DNA from 2 places in the Streptomyces sp. NBC_00286 genome. Region 1 is predicted to be linked to the other one. Evidence: riboswitches for the same ligand, from Rfam matches in the RefSeq annotation. Region 1 holds a riboswitch; the other holds the start of a gene.
What was found. Region 1 has a riboswitch for cyclic di-AMP ahead of OHT21_RS11605 (M23 family metallopeptidase). Riboswitches for the same ligand answer to the same signal wherever they lie in the genome.
Positions count from the first base shown of each region.

Region 1 (7,052 bases):
GGCGGGCTGACAGCGACCGAGCACCGCCTGGCCAACGGCCTGCGCGTGGTGCTCTCCGAAGATCATCTGACCCCGGTCGCGGCGGTGTGCCTCTGGTACGACGTCGGCTCGCGCCACGAGGTCAAGGGCCTGACCGGACTTGCTCACCTCTTCGAGCACCTGATGTTCCAGGGCTCGGCCCAGGTGAAGGGCAACGGCCACTTCGAGTTCGTGCAGGGCGCGGGCGGTTCGCTCAACGGCACCACCAGTTTCGAGCGCACCAACTATTTCGAGACCATGCCCACGCACCAGCTGGAGCTCGCCCTCTGGCTGGAGGCCGACCGCATGGGCTCGTTGCTCGCCGCGCTCGACGACGAGTCGATGGAGAACCAGCGCGACGTCGTCAAGAACGAGCGCCGCCAGCGCTACGACAACGTCCCCTATGGCACCGCTTTCGAGAAGCTGACCGCCCTCGCGTACCCGGAGGGCCACCCGTACCACCACACCCCCATCGGGTCGATGGCCGACCTGGACGCGGCCACCCTGGAGGACGCCCGCGCGTTCTTCCGCACCTACTACGCGCCCAACAACGCCGTTCTGTCGATCGTCGGCGACATCGACCCGGAGGCGACGCTCGCCTGGGTCGAGAAGTACTTCGGCTCCATCCCCGGCCACGACGGCAAGCCCGCCCCGCGCGACGGCTCCCTGCCGGACATCATCGGCGAGCAGCTGCGCGAGGTCGTCGAGGAGGAGGTCCCGGCGCGCGCGCTGATGGCCGCCTACCGGCTCCCGGAGGACGGCACGCGCGCGTGCGACGCGGCCGACCTCGCCCTGACCGTCCTCGGCGGCGGTGAGTCCTCCCGCCTCTACAACCGGCTCGTACGCAGGGACCGTACGGCTGTGGCGGCCGGTTTCGGTCTGCTGCGCCTGGCCGGAGCGCCCTCCCTGGGCTGGCTCGACGTGAAGACCTCCGGAGACGTGGAGGTCCCCGTCATCGAGGCGGCCGTCGACGAGGAGCTCGCCCGGTTCGCCGAGGAGGGCCCCACGGCCGAGGAAATGGAGCGCGCCCAGGCCCAGTTGGAGCGCGAGTGGCTGGACCGGCTCGGTACGGTCGCCGGCCGCGCCGACGAACTGTGCCGGTACGCCGTGCTGTTCGGCGACCCGCAGCTCGCCCTGACCGCCGTACAGCGCGTGCTCGACGTCACGGCCGAGGAGGTCCAGGAGGCCGCCAAGGCCCGACTGCGCCCCGACAACCGTGCGGTGCTCGTGTACGAGCCGATCGCCACCGACGAGGAGACCGCCACCGACGAGGAGAGCGCCCAGTGACCGAGGCCACCGTGACCATGGACTTCCATCCCCAGCCCCAGGCCGGCGAGGCCAAGCCCTGGGCCTTCCCGGCGCCCGAGCGCGGTGCGCTCGACAACGGCCTGACGGTGCTGCGCTGCCACCGCCCCGGCCAGCAGGTCGTCGCCGTGGAGGTCCTCCTGAACGCACCGCTGGAGGCCGAGCCGCAGGGCCTGGACGGTGTCGCCACGATCATGGCGCGAGCGTTCTCCGAAGGCACCGACAAGCACTCCGCCGAGGAGTTTGCCGCCGAACTGGAGCGCTGCGGCGCCACGTTGGACTCGCACGCCGACCACCCGGGCGTACGGCTGAGCCTCGAGGTCCCGGTATCGCGGCTCCCGAAGGCGCTCGGTCTGCTCGCCGACGCCCTCAGGGCGCCCGCTTTCGAGGACAGCGAGGTCGAACGGCTCGTCCGTAACCGGCTCGACGAGATCCCGCACGAGACCGCCAACCCGGCCCGCCGCGCCGCCAAGGAGCTCTCCAAGCAGCTCTTCCCGGCGAGCTCGCGCATGTCGCGCCCGCGCCAGGGCACCGAGGAGACGGTCGCGGCCATCGACTCGGCGGCGGTACGCGCCTTCTACGAGAAGCATGTACGCCCCGCCACGGCCACCGCGGTCGTCGTGGGCGACCTCACCGGTGTCGACCTCGACGCGCTGCTCGGTGACACGCTCGGCGCCTGGACCGGCTCGCCGGCCGAGGCGCGTCCCGTGCCTCCGGTGACCGCCGACGACACCGGCCGCGTGGTCATCGTCGACCGCCCTGGAGCCGTCCAGACGCAGCTGCTCATCGGCCGCGTAGGCGCCGACCGGCACGACCGCGTCTGGCCCGCTCAGGTGCTCGGCACGTACTGCCTCGGCGGCACCCTCACCTCGCGTCTCGACCGCGTCCTGCGCGAGGAAAAGGGCTACACCTACGGTGTGCGGGCGTTCGGCCAGGTGCTGCGCTCCGCCCCGGACGGTACGGGCGTCGCGATGCTCGCCATCAGCGGCTCGGTGGACACGCCGAACACCGGCCCGGCGCTGGACGACCTCTGGAAGGTGCTGCGTACGCTCGCGGCCGAGGGGCTGACGGACGCCGAGCGCGATATCGCCGTACAGAACCTGGTGGGTGTGGCGCCGCTCAAGTACGAGACCGCGGCCGCCGTCGCCGGCACGCTCGCCGACCAGGTCGAGCAGCACCTGCCGGACGACTTCCAGGCGACCCTGTACCGCCAACTCGCCGCGACGGGCACCGTGGAGGCCACCGCGGCCGCCGTGAGCGCCTTCCCGGTGGACCGTCTGGTGACCGTCCTCGTCGGGGACGCCGCCCAGATCGAGGAGCCCGTCAAGGCCCTCGGAATCGGTGAAGTGAGCGTGGTCCCGGCCGAGTAGAGCCGCCGCACATCCCGGGGACCCTGGAGGCTGATGAGCCTCCAGGGTCCCTCTTTGTCCAAATTGATTGGATTGGTTGCGAGTTGGTATGGAGGTTGTGTGTCTGGCCTGTGGCGTGCGCTACAAAAGCCGTCATCCGTTTGTTATTTGAGAGATGACCCGCTTAGCGTCAGTCCGGCTGTCCGTCAGGCACTGCGCCGCACCCGCGGCACCGGACAGTCATCGCCGAGTCCCCGTACGGCGCGAGCCAGGGGAGCCGGGGACCCATCGCAGTCCCTGGGGTGAATCGGGCGCCCTCCTGGAGGGGGCCCGTAGGAGACCTTCCTGCTCCGAACCCGTCAGCTAACCCGGTAGGCGAGAAGGAAGGAAAGGACAAGCCACTTCATGGCGTTCACCCGCGCCACCGGGAAGCACCGTCGCCCGAGCCGTACGAAGCGCACGTCCTCGAGGACCGTTGGCGTAGCGACGCTCGCCACCACCGGTGTCATCGGCACTCTGGCCGCCCCGGCGTTCGCCGGCCCGTCCACTGCCAAGCAGACAGGGCTGACCCAGGCCGTCACCATGGGCGACTCGGTCGCCGACCAGATCGACGCCCAGGCCCACGCCCAACGCCAGGCAGCCGAGGAGGCCGCCGCCCGTCAGGCAGCAGAAGAGGCCGCCAAGAAGCGGGCCGCCGAGCAGAAGGCCCGCGCCGAGGCGAAGGCCAAGGCGGAGCGTGCGGCCGAGGAGCGCGCCGCCCGTGAGGCCGAGCGCAAGCGCCTGCTCAACTCCTTCGTCTCGCCGATCAGCGACTCGTACGTCTCGACCGGCTACAAGGCCGGCGGCTCCGTCTGGTCCTCCGGCAGTCACACCGGCGTCGACTTCCACGCCGCAAGTGGCACCACCGTCCGCGCCGTGGGCGCCGGCACCGTCGTCGAGGCCGGCTTCGAGGGCTCGTACGGCAACCAGGTCGTCATCAAGATGAACGACGGCACGTACACGCAGTACGCCCACATGTCGTCCCTCTCCGTCTCCGTCGGCCAGAGCGTCACCCCGGGCCAGCAGATAGGCCTCTCCGGGGCGACCGGCAACGTCACCGGAGCGCATCTGCACTTCGAGGCGCGTACGTCCCAGGAGTACGGCTCGGACATGGACCCCGTCGCCTACCTCCGCTCGCACGGCGTGAACGTCTGACGACTCACCGCACCCTTCCCGAAGGCCCCGGCTCACCGAGCCGGGGCTTTCGTGCGTCTTGACCGGACGTCTGCCTGTTCTGCGCGACTATGTGTCCAAAAAAACGCCATGGATTCCGGCCCGCCATCGGAATTTCCCGCACTCTGCAATAGAGTCACCGAACGAGCGTCAATCGACCGCGTTTCGCGGGGATTAAGGCGGAGGTCCGGTCATGCGTATTCCCGCGCACTCGGTATGCACGGCGATCCGTGACGACATCGTGGCGGGTGTCTACGAACGCGGCAGCCGGCTCACCGAGGAACTCCTCGCGCGTCGCTACGGCGTCTCGCGGGTCCCCGTGCGGGAGGCGCTGCGCACGCTGGAGGCGGAGGGCTTCGTCGTCACCCGCAGGCACGCGGGCGCGTGCGTCGCGGAACCCACCGAGCAGGAGGCCGCCGACCTGCTGGAGATGCGCATGCTCCTGGAGCCGCTGGGCGCCGCGCGCGCCGCACAGCGGCGTACGGAGGCGCACCTCAAGGTGCTGCGAGGCCTCGTCAGGCTGGGCCAGGAGCGGGCCAGGAAGGGCCAGGGCGAGGATCTGCGCTCCCTGGGCGGCTGGTTCCACGAGACGCTCGCGCAGGCCTCCGGCAGCCCCGCGCTGACCTCGATGCTCACCCAGCTGCGACACAAGATCGCCTGGATGTACGCGGTCGAGGCGCCGGCCCATCCCGCCGAGTCCTGGTCGGAGCACGGCGGCATCGTGGACGCCGTCGCGCGCGGCGACAGCGAGCGGGCCCGGGCGATCACGGCCTTGCACACCGAGCGGGCGACGGCCGCGCACCGGCTGCGCTTTCCCGGGCACGGTGATCGCGTGGAGCGTGTGAGGACTTCGCAACACCCCGTAAACACGGCGAGCCTGCGGCATTAACAGTGGCGCCGTATACAAAGGGGGAGTAATTCGCGGGGGATTATTTCTGCTGCCCGCAACCTGGAATTGCAAAGGGCCCGCCCGGTATTTCGGGCGAGCCCTTTTGGTGCGTGTGCGGGACGGCGTCTTTTGAACGCGACCCTTGAGTCACACGGTTTCGGGCAGTTCCTCAAGCCCCTCCGAAACCAGCTTGGCCAAGCGGTCGAGCGCGGCGTCCGCTCCCTCGGCGTCGGAGGCCAGGACGATCTCCTCGCCGCCCTTGGCGCCCAGGCCGAGCACCGCGAGCATGGATGCGGCGTTGACGGGGTTGCCGTCCGCCTTGGAGATCGTCACAGGGACGCCGGCGGCTGTGGCCGCACGGACGAAGATGGAGGCGGGGCGGGCGTGGAGGCCCTCGGCCCAGCCGACGTTGACGCGGCGCTCAGCCATGTGATGCTGCCCTTCAGGTGTGCTCAGGTTGTCTAGACCACTATTCCATACGTGAAGCGTCCCCTGGCGGGCGCCGGCCCGGCAGAGGCCACGAGCCCATGCGGGGGCCCGAGTCGGGCCCCGGACTGCCTCGCGCCATTGTCGGACACGAGCCGTACTCTGGGGCCCATGCAGACCTCGTCGGATCGGCACGAGTATCCCGCCCACTGGGAGGCCGACGTCGTGCTGCGCGACGGCGGCACCGCGCGCATCCGGCCGATCACGGCCGACGACGCCGACCGCCTGGTCAGCTTCTACGAGCAGGTGTCCGACGAGTCGAAGTACTACCGCTTCTTCGCGCCGTACCCGCGCCTGTCCGCCAAGGATGTCCACCGCTTCACGCACCACGACTTTGTGGACCGGGTGGGACTCGCGGCCACGGTCGGCGGCGAGTTCATCGCCACCGTACGCTACGACCGCATCGACGCCGAGGGGCTGCCCGCCTCGTCTCCCGCCGACGAGGCCGAGGTCGCCTTCCTCGTGCAGGACGCCCACCAGGGCCGTGGTGTGGCCTCCGCGCTGCTGGAGCACATCGCCGCGGTGGCCCGGGAGCGCGGCATCCGCCGGTTCGCCGCCGAGGTGCTGCCCGCCAACAGCAAGATGATCAAGGTCTTCACGGACGCCGGCTACCAGCAGCAGCGCAGCTTCGAAGACGGCGTCGTACGCCTGGAGTTCGACCTGGAACCCACCGACCGCTCACGCGCGGTGCAGTGGGCCCGGGAGCAGCGGGCCGAGGCGCGGTCCGTGGCCCGGCTCCTCGCACCCGGTTCCGTCGCCGTCATCGGGGCGGGCCGCGCGCCCGGCGGAGTGGGGCGCAGCGTCCTCGACAACCTCCGCGACGCCGGGTTCGGCGGACGGCTGTACGCGGTGAACAGGGCCCTCCAGGAGAAGGAACTCGGCGGAGTCGCGGCGTACCGCTCGATCCGTGACATCCCCGACCCCGTCGATCTCGCCGTGGTCGCCGTCCCTGCTGAGCACGTCCCCCAGACCGTCGCCGACTGCGGTGAACACGGTGTGCAGGGGCTCGTCGTACTCACCGCGGGGTACGCCGAGAGCGGCCCCGAAGGACGGGAGCGCCAGCGTGAACTCGTGCGCCACGCGCGCGCGTACGGCATGCGCATCATCGGACCCAACGCCTTCGGAATCATCAACACCGCACCGGATGTACGGCTCAACGCCTCGCTCGCGCCCAAGATGCCGCGGGCCGGACGCATCGGTCTGTTCGCGCAGTCCGGTGCCATCGGGATCGCGCTGCTGTCCCGGCTGCAGCGGCGCGGCGGCGGCGTCACGGGCGTGACCGGGGTGTCCACGTTCATCTCCTCGGGCAACCGCGCGGACGTGTCCGGCAACGACGTACTGCAGTACTGGTATGACGACCCCGACACCGATGTCGCGCTGATGTACCTCGAATCCATCGGCAACCCAAGGAAGTTCACGCGCCTCGCGCGCCGGACCGCCGCCGCCAAGCCGCTCGTCGTCGTCCAGGGCGCACGGCACAGCGGGTCCGCGCCTCCAGGCCATGCCGTACGGGCCACACGGCTGCCGCACGCGACCGTGTCCGCGCTGCTGCGGCAGGCCGGGGTGATCAGGGTGGACACGATCACCGAGCTCGTCGACGCCGGGCTGCTGCTGGCACGCCAGCCGCTCCCCGCCGGACCTCGTGTGGCGATCCTCGGGAACTCCGAGTCGCTGGGGCTGCTCACGTACGACGCCTGTCTCGCCGAAGGGCTTCAGCCGTTGCCGCCGCTGGACCTGACCACGGCGGCATCGGCGGAGGACTTCCATGCGGCCCTCGCGCACGCACTGGCCGA
Region 1 is NZ_CP108054.1:2,561,769-2,568,820, reverse strand. It holds gene OHT21_RS11615 (M16 family metallopeptidase) at 1-1,305, shown strand, start outside; gene OHT21_RS11610 (M16 family metallopeptidase) at 1,302-2,693, shown strand; cyclic di-AMP (ydaO/yuaA leader) riboswitch at 2,907-3,064, shown strand; gene OHT21_RS11605 (M23 family metallopeptidase) at 3,078-3,866, shown strand; gene OHT21_RS11600 (GntR family transcriptional regulator) at 4,078-4,773, shown strand; gene OHT21_RS11595 (HPr family phosphocarrier protein) at 4,921-5,202, opposite strand; gene OHT21_RS11590 (bifunctional acetate--CoA ligase family protein/GNAT family N-acetyltransferase) at 5,371-7,052, shown strand, end outside.

Region 2 (7,052 bases), 6.3 Mb from region 1:
TACATTTTTTACAGGACATCACCCAGAGGAGGCGTGTGTCATGACCCGACCGTCCGCCCGCTACGTCCTGCCCGAGTTCACCGAACGCACCAGCGCGGGGCAGCGGACCATGGATCCGTACTCGAAGCTGCTGGAGGAACGGATCGTCTTCCTGGGGACGCCGATCGACGACACGTCGGCGAACGACGTGATGGCGCAGTTCATGCACCTCGAGTACCAGTCGCCGGACCGGGACATCTCGCTGTACATCAACTCCCCCGGTGGCGTGTTCAGCGCGATGACCGCGATCTACGACACGATGCGCTTCGTCAGCTGCGAGGTGGAGACCGTCTGCCTGGGGCAGGCCGGGGCCGCCGCCGCGGTACTGCTCGCGGCCGGCGCGCCGGGGAAGCGTTCCGCGCTGCCGGACGCACGCGTGCTGATCCACCAGCCGGCGCTGCCCGAGCCGGTGCAGGGCCAGACGTCCGATCTGGCCATCCAGGCCGAGGAGTTGATGCGTACGCGCAGGATGCTTGAGGAGATGCTCGCTCGGCACACAGGTCAGAGCCAGGAGCGGGTCAGCGCGGACATCGAGCGGGACAAGATCCTTGAGGCACCGCAGGCGCTGGAGTACGGGCTGATCGACCGCATCATTCCGAGCCGTAAGACCTCGCTCGCCACACCCGGCTCGAGGTGAACGCCGGATGCTTCCACCCGAGTTGCCCCCGTTGCCGGCGCTGACCCGGGCGGAGGGCGAACTGGTCGACCGTTATCTGGAGGTGCTCGATCTCCTCGGCCGGATCAATCCCGCGCACCGCGGCGACACCTATGGCGGGCTGCGCGCGGCCCAGGCACTGGTCGCCAAGGCCACCGCGCTGCGCGATGCGCTGGCCCTGATGCACCAGCGCGGCGAGCACGAGTTGCACGCGCCGACCCTGACGCGGGCGCTCAGGGTCCTCGACGGTGAACGACGGGCGGCCCGCGTCGCCTTGCCGCCGGGATCCCCCGACAGCTGACGCACCCGCAGCAACGGCCGAGGGCTCCACAAGGCGACTGACGGGGCGTCCAGGCAAGGCCTGAAACGGACCAAATGACGTACCCCTGAAAGGAGTAGACGGAGCTACGTTTACGGGCCCCCACAACTTGCGCAGTACGCCTGGACCCGCGCCGGAATCAGACATTCCGGTGCTGGTACGAGGGTCCCCGACCCCTCGACGCTCCTCCGAAAACAGGCCTGCCCACCCGAACGGGTGAGTGGTGAGTAAGCCCACAAACCCCCGTTTCCGTTCGGCTTTTCCGACATTCGTGCTGCAAGATCCCTTCCGACGACAAGCCCCCGCCGCAGCGGCGGGGCGGTCCGGGCGGACGCCGAATCCTGCCGCCGCCCGGATGACGGGTCGACAGGAAGTGGATCGGCAGGAGTGGAGGACCCAAGCACGACGGGCCGCCGGAGAGTTCCGAGTGGTCCTTGGGGTGAAGCCGCACACCGCGGCCGGGCAACTTCGCCAGCCCGAATCCGACAGGTCATCCTTCACAGGCGGCTGACGAAGGGTTGCGCATGTCTGCGCTCAATCGTGTCCCGTCGCTGTTGACCAGGGCAGGTACCGCCTCAGCTCTCACCGTCGCCGTAGTAGGCGGCAGCGTTGTGGCCCCCGGTATCGCATCTGACGCCGAAGCAATCACCCCAGCGAAAAAGGCACTTCAGGTAGCGGCCTCCAAGAAGGGCGCCCCGTACAAGTGGGGAGCCGAGGGGCCCAGGCGCTTCGACTGCTCCGGACTCACCCTCTACGCGTTCAAGAAGGCGGGGAAGAAGCTGCCCCGCACGGCCGCGCAGCAGTACAACAAGACGCGCCACATCTCGGCTTCGAACCGTAAGCAGGGAGACCTCGTGTTCTTCCACTCGGGCCGGAACGTGTACCACGTCGGCGTCTACGCCGGTAAGGGCCGGATCTGGCACGCCCCGAAGACCGGGGAAGTGGTGAAGCTGCAGAAGATCTGGACGAAGAGCGTCTGGTACGGCCGGGTCAGGTGACGCACGTGGGGGTGGCGGCGTTTCCCGCCGCCACCCCCACGGGGCGGTGATTCGGGCGGCTGACGGGTTACTCATTCCTCATGGCCCACCAACCGCCCAGCGAGCGAGATCCCGACGAGCGACGTCCGGGCGACGAGCTTCCGTCCGCCGTACGCCCCACAGAGCGGCGCGAGACGCCGCTCGAGCGCGCCGACCGCAACTTCATCGAACTGCTCCAGGAGTTGAGGGTCACCCAGACGGGCGTACAGATCCTCTTCGCGTTCCTGCTGAGCCTGGCGTTCACCCCGCGCTTCCCGGACCTCGACTCGGTGCAGCGCGCCACGTACATCACGACCCTGCTGCTCGCCGTGCTGTCCTCCATGCTCCTCACGGCACCGGCCGCCCTGCACCGTCGGCTGTTCCAGCAGGGCGCCAAGCCGCAGATCGTGGCGGTCTCCTCGCACCTCGCCCAGATCGGGATGGGCGTACTGGCCTTCGCGCTCACCGGCTCGGTCCTGCTGGTCGTGGACGTGGTGGCGGGCCGCCTGGAAGGGATCCTGGCGGGCGCGGCCACCCTCGTGGTCTGCCTCGGCCTGTGGGGACTCGTACCGCTCCTGATGAAACGCGCCGGCGGCAGGAACCCGGACGATTCCTGAGCCCTGCTTGCGAGGCTCAGGCCAGCACCGCTTCGAGAACGAGCCCCAGTCCCAGCACCGTGAGGGCCGTTCCGGTGACGGCCTCGATGGCCCGGGCGGTACGCGGCCTGCGCAGCCACCGGCCGAGCCGGTCCACGAGCAGCGCGACCACCGGGAACCACACCAGGGCGAGCGCGACCACGATCAGCGCGAGGATCAGCGTCCGGGGCATCGCGGGACTTCCGGCCGGTACGAACTGCGGCAGCAGACTGAGGAAGGTGAGCGTCGCCTTCGGGTTGAGGGCATTGGTGACGAATCCCTGCCTCAGGGCTCCGGCCCCGGACACGACCGGCGCATCCTCGGCCCCCGGCGCACGCCTCTCGCGCACCGACTGCAGCGTCCGTACGCCGAGATAGAGGACGTAGGCACCGCCCAGCAGTTGGAGCGCGCGGAACAGCGGGGGCACGGCGGTGAGCACCGCGGCCACCCCGGCGACGGCGAGCGCCGTGTGGACGAGCAACGCCGCCGCGATGCCCAGCGCGCAGGCGATACCGGCCCGGCGGGAGACCAGGGCGTTGCGGACCACGACGGTGAAGTCGGCGCCGGGCATGGCGACCAGGCCTGCGGCGATCCCGGTGAAGGCGATGAGTTGTCCGTCCATGAGCACCACAGTGCCCGCTCCAAGCCTTCAGCAGGTATGTGCAATATCCTAGGTGAACCTTAAGCAGTGCTTTAGCCAGCCCCGAAGCGAGGAGCCTCGTATGTACGACCCGACGCGGCTCGCGGCGCTGGTGGCGGTCGCCGAGGCCGGTTCGATCACCCGGGCCGCCGAGCGCCTCGGCTACACGACACCCGCGCTCTCTCAGCAGCTGGCCAAGCTGGAGCGGGAGGCGGGCACGGCGCTTCTCGTACGACACCACCGCGGCGCCCGCTTGACCGGCGCGGGCGAACTCCTCGCGGCCCGGGCGCGCCGGGTGCTGGACGAGATGGACCGGGCGCGTCATGAACTGGCGCGCCTGGCCGGGCTGTCCGGCGGCACCCTGCGCCTCGGCACCTTCCAGACCGCCGGGATCCACCTGCTGCCGCCGGTACTGAGCGCGTTCCGCAGGGCCTATCCCGATGTGGAGCTGACCGTGGCGGACTACGAGCCGCAGGCCGGTATCGCCGCGGTGGCCGCGGGCGAGGTGGACCTGGCGCTGACGCACGCCTACCAGCCCGCCGAGCCGGTGCCGCTGCCCGCGGCCGTGTCCGCTGAGCCGGTCCTGGTCGAGGAGTTGGTGCTGGTGACCGCTCCCGGGCACGCCCTGACCAGCGGCTCGTCCCGGCTGCCGCTCACCGAGCTGGCCGGCCAGCAGTTGATCAGCATGGCCCCGGACCACCCGGCTCGGCAGGGCGTGGAGGCCGTGCTCGCCCAGGCGCGCACAGCCTCTTCGGTCCTCGTCGCCACTCCCGGCTACGCCCTGGTCTGCGCCCTCGTCAGCGCCGGCCTCGGCATCGCGGTGGTCCCGGAGATGGTCGCCAGAACCGCCGCCACCCCGGTGAGCATGCGCCTCCTGGAACCAGGTGACCTGCGCAGGACGATCTCGGTGGCCTACCGCACCGACGAGCAGGCCCCCGCGGCCGACGCCTTCCGCGCGCTGCTGCGCGGCGCCTTCGGCCGCGCGTCCCAGCCGAGTTGACGGCCGCGCGCCCCGCAGCCGACCCCTCCGCGGCTCCCCCAGCCCCTCAGTCGGCAGGAACCGGCTGAACCGGAGTCGTCCACGGCAGCATGATCGACACCGTTTTGCCGCCCTCACGGGTGGGCCGGACCGTCACCTTGCCCCCGCACTCGGCGGTGAGGAAGCGGATGATGACCAGGCCTCTGCCGTTGTCCTGCTGGACGGCTGCCGGGAGTCTTTTCGGGAAGCGTGGATGGCTGTCGGTCACGCCGATGCGCAGCTGCTCGTCACGGTCAAGCTCGAGGTCCACCGTGAAGGTCGGTGACTGGCCGAAGGTGTGCTGCACGGCGTTGGTGGCGAGTTCGGAGACGATGAGACGGACGGTGTCGGCGGCTTCCGTGTCCGACGGAAGGCCCCATTCGGCAAGGACGTTGACGACATAGGTACGAGCGGCGGAGACCGAGGCGGGATCGCTCGGCAGAGTGACGGAGGCTTCCAGGTGGTCTGCCATGGCGAGGTCGTCCCTTTCCCACGGGACCGGAGTCCGACACGGAGCGGCGGTTCGAGTACGGTCCCGGACTGGTGCTGCGCGCCAGACTGCCACTACCCGGCCGGTCTCGGTGCCGATCCCCCAAGATATGCATATATCTGTCCCTCGAAGCGGTGAACTCTCCGACGACCGACCGTATTTGGGTGGCGCTCAGGGTGGTCATTCGGACGGGTGACCGGGTCGTCTTCTCCCGTCGTCATGGCGCCCGACGCTATAGCGTCGGCGCGACGGTCGGAAGGAGACGGCCATGCAACACGGTCCCGCGGTACGCCGCCGAAAGCTCGGCGCCCAACTGCGCGCCCTGCGCACCCGTGCAGGTCTCACGAGCGGTGAGGCCGCCCGGCGCGTCGGCTGGCACCAGTCGAAGGTGAGCAGGATCGAGACCGGCCACAGCGGGGTCAAAGCCGCGGACCTACGGCGCCTCCTCGACGCGTACGACGTCCGGGACCCGAAGCTTCTGGAGTTCCTCGTCGTGCTCGCGGGCGCCGAGGGCGACGACCGGCACCGCTGGTGGAACGCCTACCGAGGGCTGCTGCCGCCCACGTACCGCGACTTCATCAGCCTGGAGTCGCAGGCCAGCGCGATGCGCACCCTGGAGAACTCCGTGGTCCCCGGCCTGTTGCAGACACCCGAGTACGCCCGCGAGGTGACGCGGGCCGCCCTCGACGGGCTGCCGGACGGCAAGGTTGACGCACTGGTGGAAGTGCGTCTCGCCCGCCAGGAGGTGCTGCGCTCGGACACTCCGCTGCGACTGAGCGCGGTCCTGGACGAGGGAGTGCTGCGGCGGTCGGTCGGCGGACCGGGCGTGATGGCACGGCAGTTGAGGCGTCTACGGGACGCCGCCCGGCTGCCTCACGTGCGGATTCAGGTACTGCCGTTCGGAGTTGGGGCCCATGTCGGGGTGACCGGGCCTTTCGTTATCTTTTCATTTTCGACTACTTCTGATCTGGATGTGGTTGTTCTCGACCACTTGACGAGTAGCCTCTATCTCGAAAGGGAAGAGGACCTTCAGGCCTATACCGAGGCCTTCAACTCCCTTCAGATCCACGCCCTTTCGCCCGAGGACTCGTTGGATTTCATCGCCGGTCTGGCTGACGGCGAGTAAGGAGGCACCATGTCCACCACCCTGCCTCGGTCCGTACCTTCCAGTACTCAACTGCACGGTGTGCGGTGGCAGCGCAGCAGCCGCAGCACGGGAATGAACAACTGCGTCGAGACGGCCCGTCCGGCCTCCGGCCCATGGGCCGGCCTTCACGCGGTGCGCGACTCGAAGAACACATCGGGCCCCGCCCTGCTCTTCGCCCCCTCGGCCTGGGAGGGCTTTATCGACGCGCTGCGCTGATCACCCGTACGGCATGGTCGAGTTGCCCGTCGGTGAGATCCGCGCGGGCGGTGAGCCGCAGCCGTGAGATGCCGTCCGGCACCGACGGGGGACGGAAGCAGCCGACGGCCAGTCCCGCCTCGCGGCAGTCCGCAGCCCAGCGCACGGCCCGCTCCGGCGAGGATGCGCGCACGGAGACGACGGCGGCGTCCGGCCGTACGGCTTCGAGGCCTTCGGCGGTCAGGCGTGAGTGCAGGGTCTTGGCCACGGCACGCGCCCGTGCCGCTCGTTCCGGTTGCCGGCGCAGCAGGCGCAGGGCCGCGAGGGCGGCCCCCGCGGCGGCCGGGGCCAGTCCGGTGTCGAAGATGAAGGTGCGGGCCGCGTTGACCAGGTGGTCGATCACGTGGGCCGGGCCGAGGACGGCGCCGCCCTGGCTGCCGAACGACTTCGACAGCGTGACGGTGGTGACGACATCGGCCGCGCCCGCGAGCCCGGCCGCGTACGGCGCGCCCCGGCCGCCTTCGCCGAGCACGCCGAGCCCGTGCGCGTCGTCGACGACCAGACCCGCGCCGAACTCCCGGCAGGCACCCGCAAGTTCGGCGAGCGGAGCCGCGTCGCCGTCCACCGAGAAGACCGTGTCGGACACGACGACGGCGGGTCCGGCGTGCGTGCCCAGCACCTTGCGTACAGCGTCCGGGTCGGCATGCGCGACGACTTGCGTGGTGCCGCGCGCGAGACGGCAACCGTCGATCAGCGAGGCGTGGTTGCCCGCGTCCGACACGACGAGCGAGCCGTGCGGCGCCAGTGCGGTGACGGCGGCGAGGTTCGCGGCATAACCCGAGGAGAAGACGAGCGCAGACTCGAAGCCGCAGAACTCGGCCAGCTCACGCTCGAGTTC
Region 2 is NZ_CP108054.1:8,844,536-8,851,587, reverse strand. It holds gene OHT21_RS40050 (ATP-dependent Clp protease proteolytic subunit) at 41-676, shown strand; gene OHT21_RS40045 (hypothetical protein) at 684-995, shown strand; cyclic di-AMP (ydaO/yuaA leader) riboswitch at 1,336-1,534, shown strand; gene OHT21_RS40040 (C40 family peptidase) at 1,538-2,011, shown strand; gene OHT21_RS40035 (DUF6328 family protein) at 2,092-2,646, shown strand; gene OHT21_RS40030 (LysE family translocator) at 2,663-3,286, opposite strand; gene OHT21_RS40025 (LysR family transcriptional regulator) at 3,387-4,304, shown strand; gene OHT21_RS40020 (ATP-binding protein) at 4,351-4,794, opposite strand; gene OHT21_RS40015 (helix-turn-helix domain-containing protein) at 5,081-5,938, shown strand; gene OHT21_RS40010 (DUF397 domain-containing protein) at 5,948-6,175, shown strand; gene OHT21_RS40005 (8-amino-7-oxononanoate synthase) at 6,156-7,052, opposite strand, start outside.
Region 2: linked by a shared signal. The riboswitch ahead of OHT21_RS40040 (C40 family peptidase) and the one ahead of OHT21_RS11605 (M23 family metallopeptidase) in region 1 are both predicted to bind cyclic di-AMP.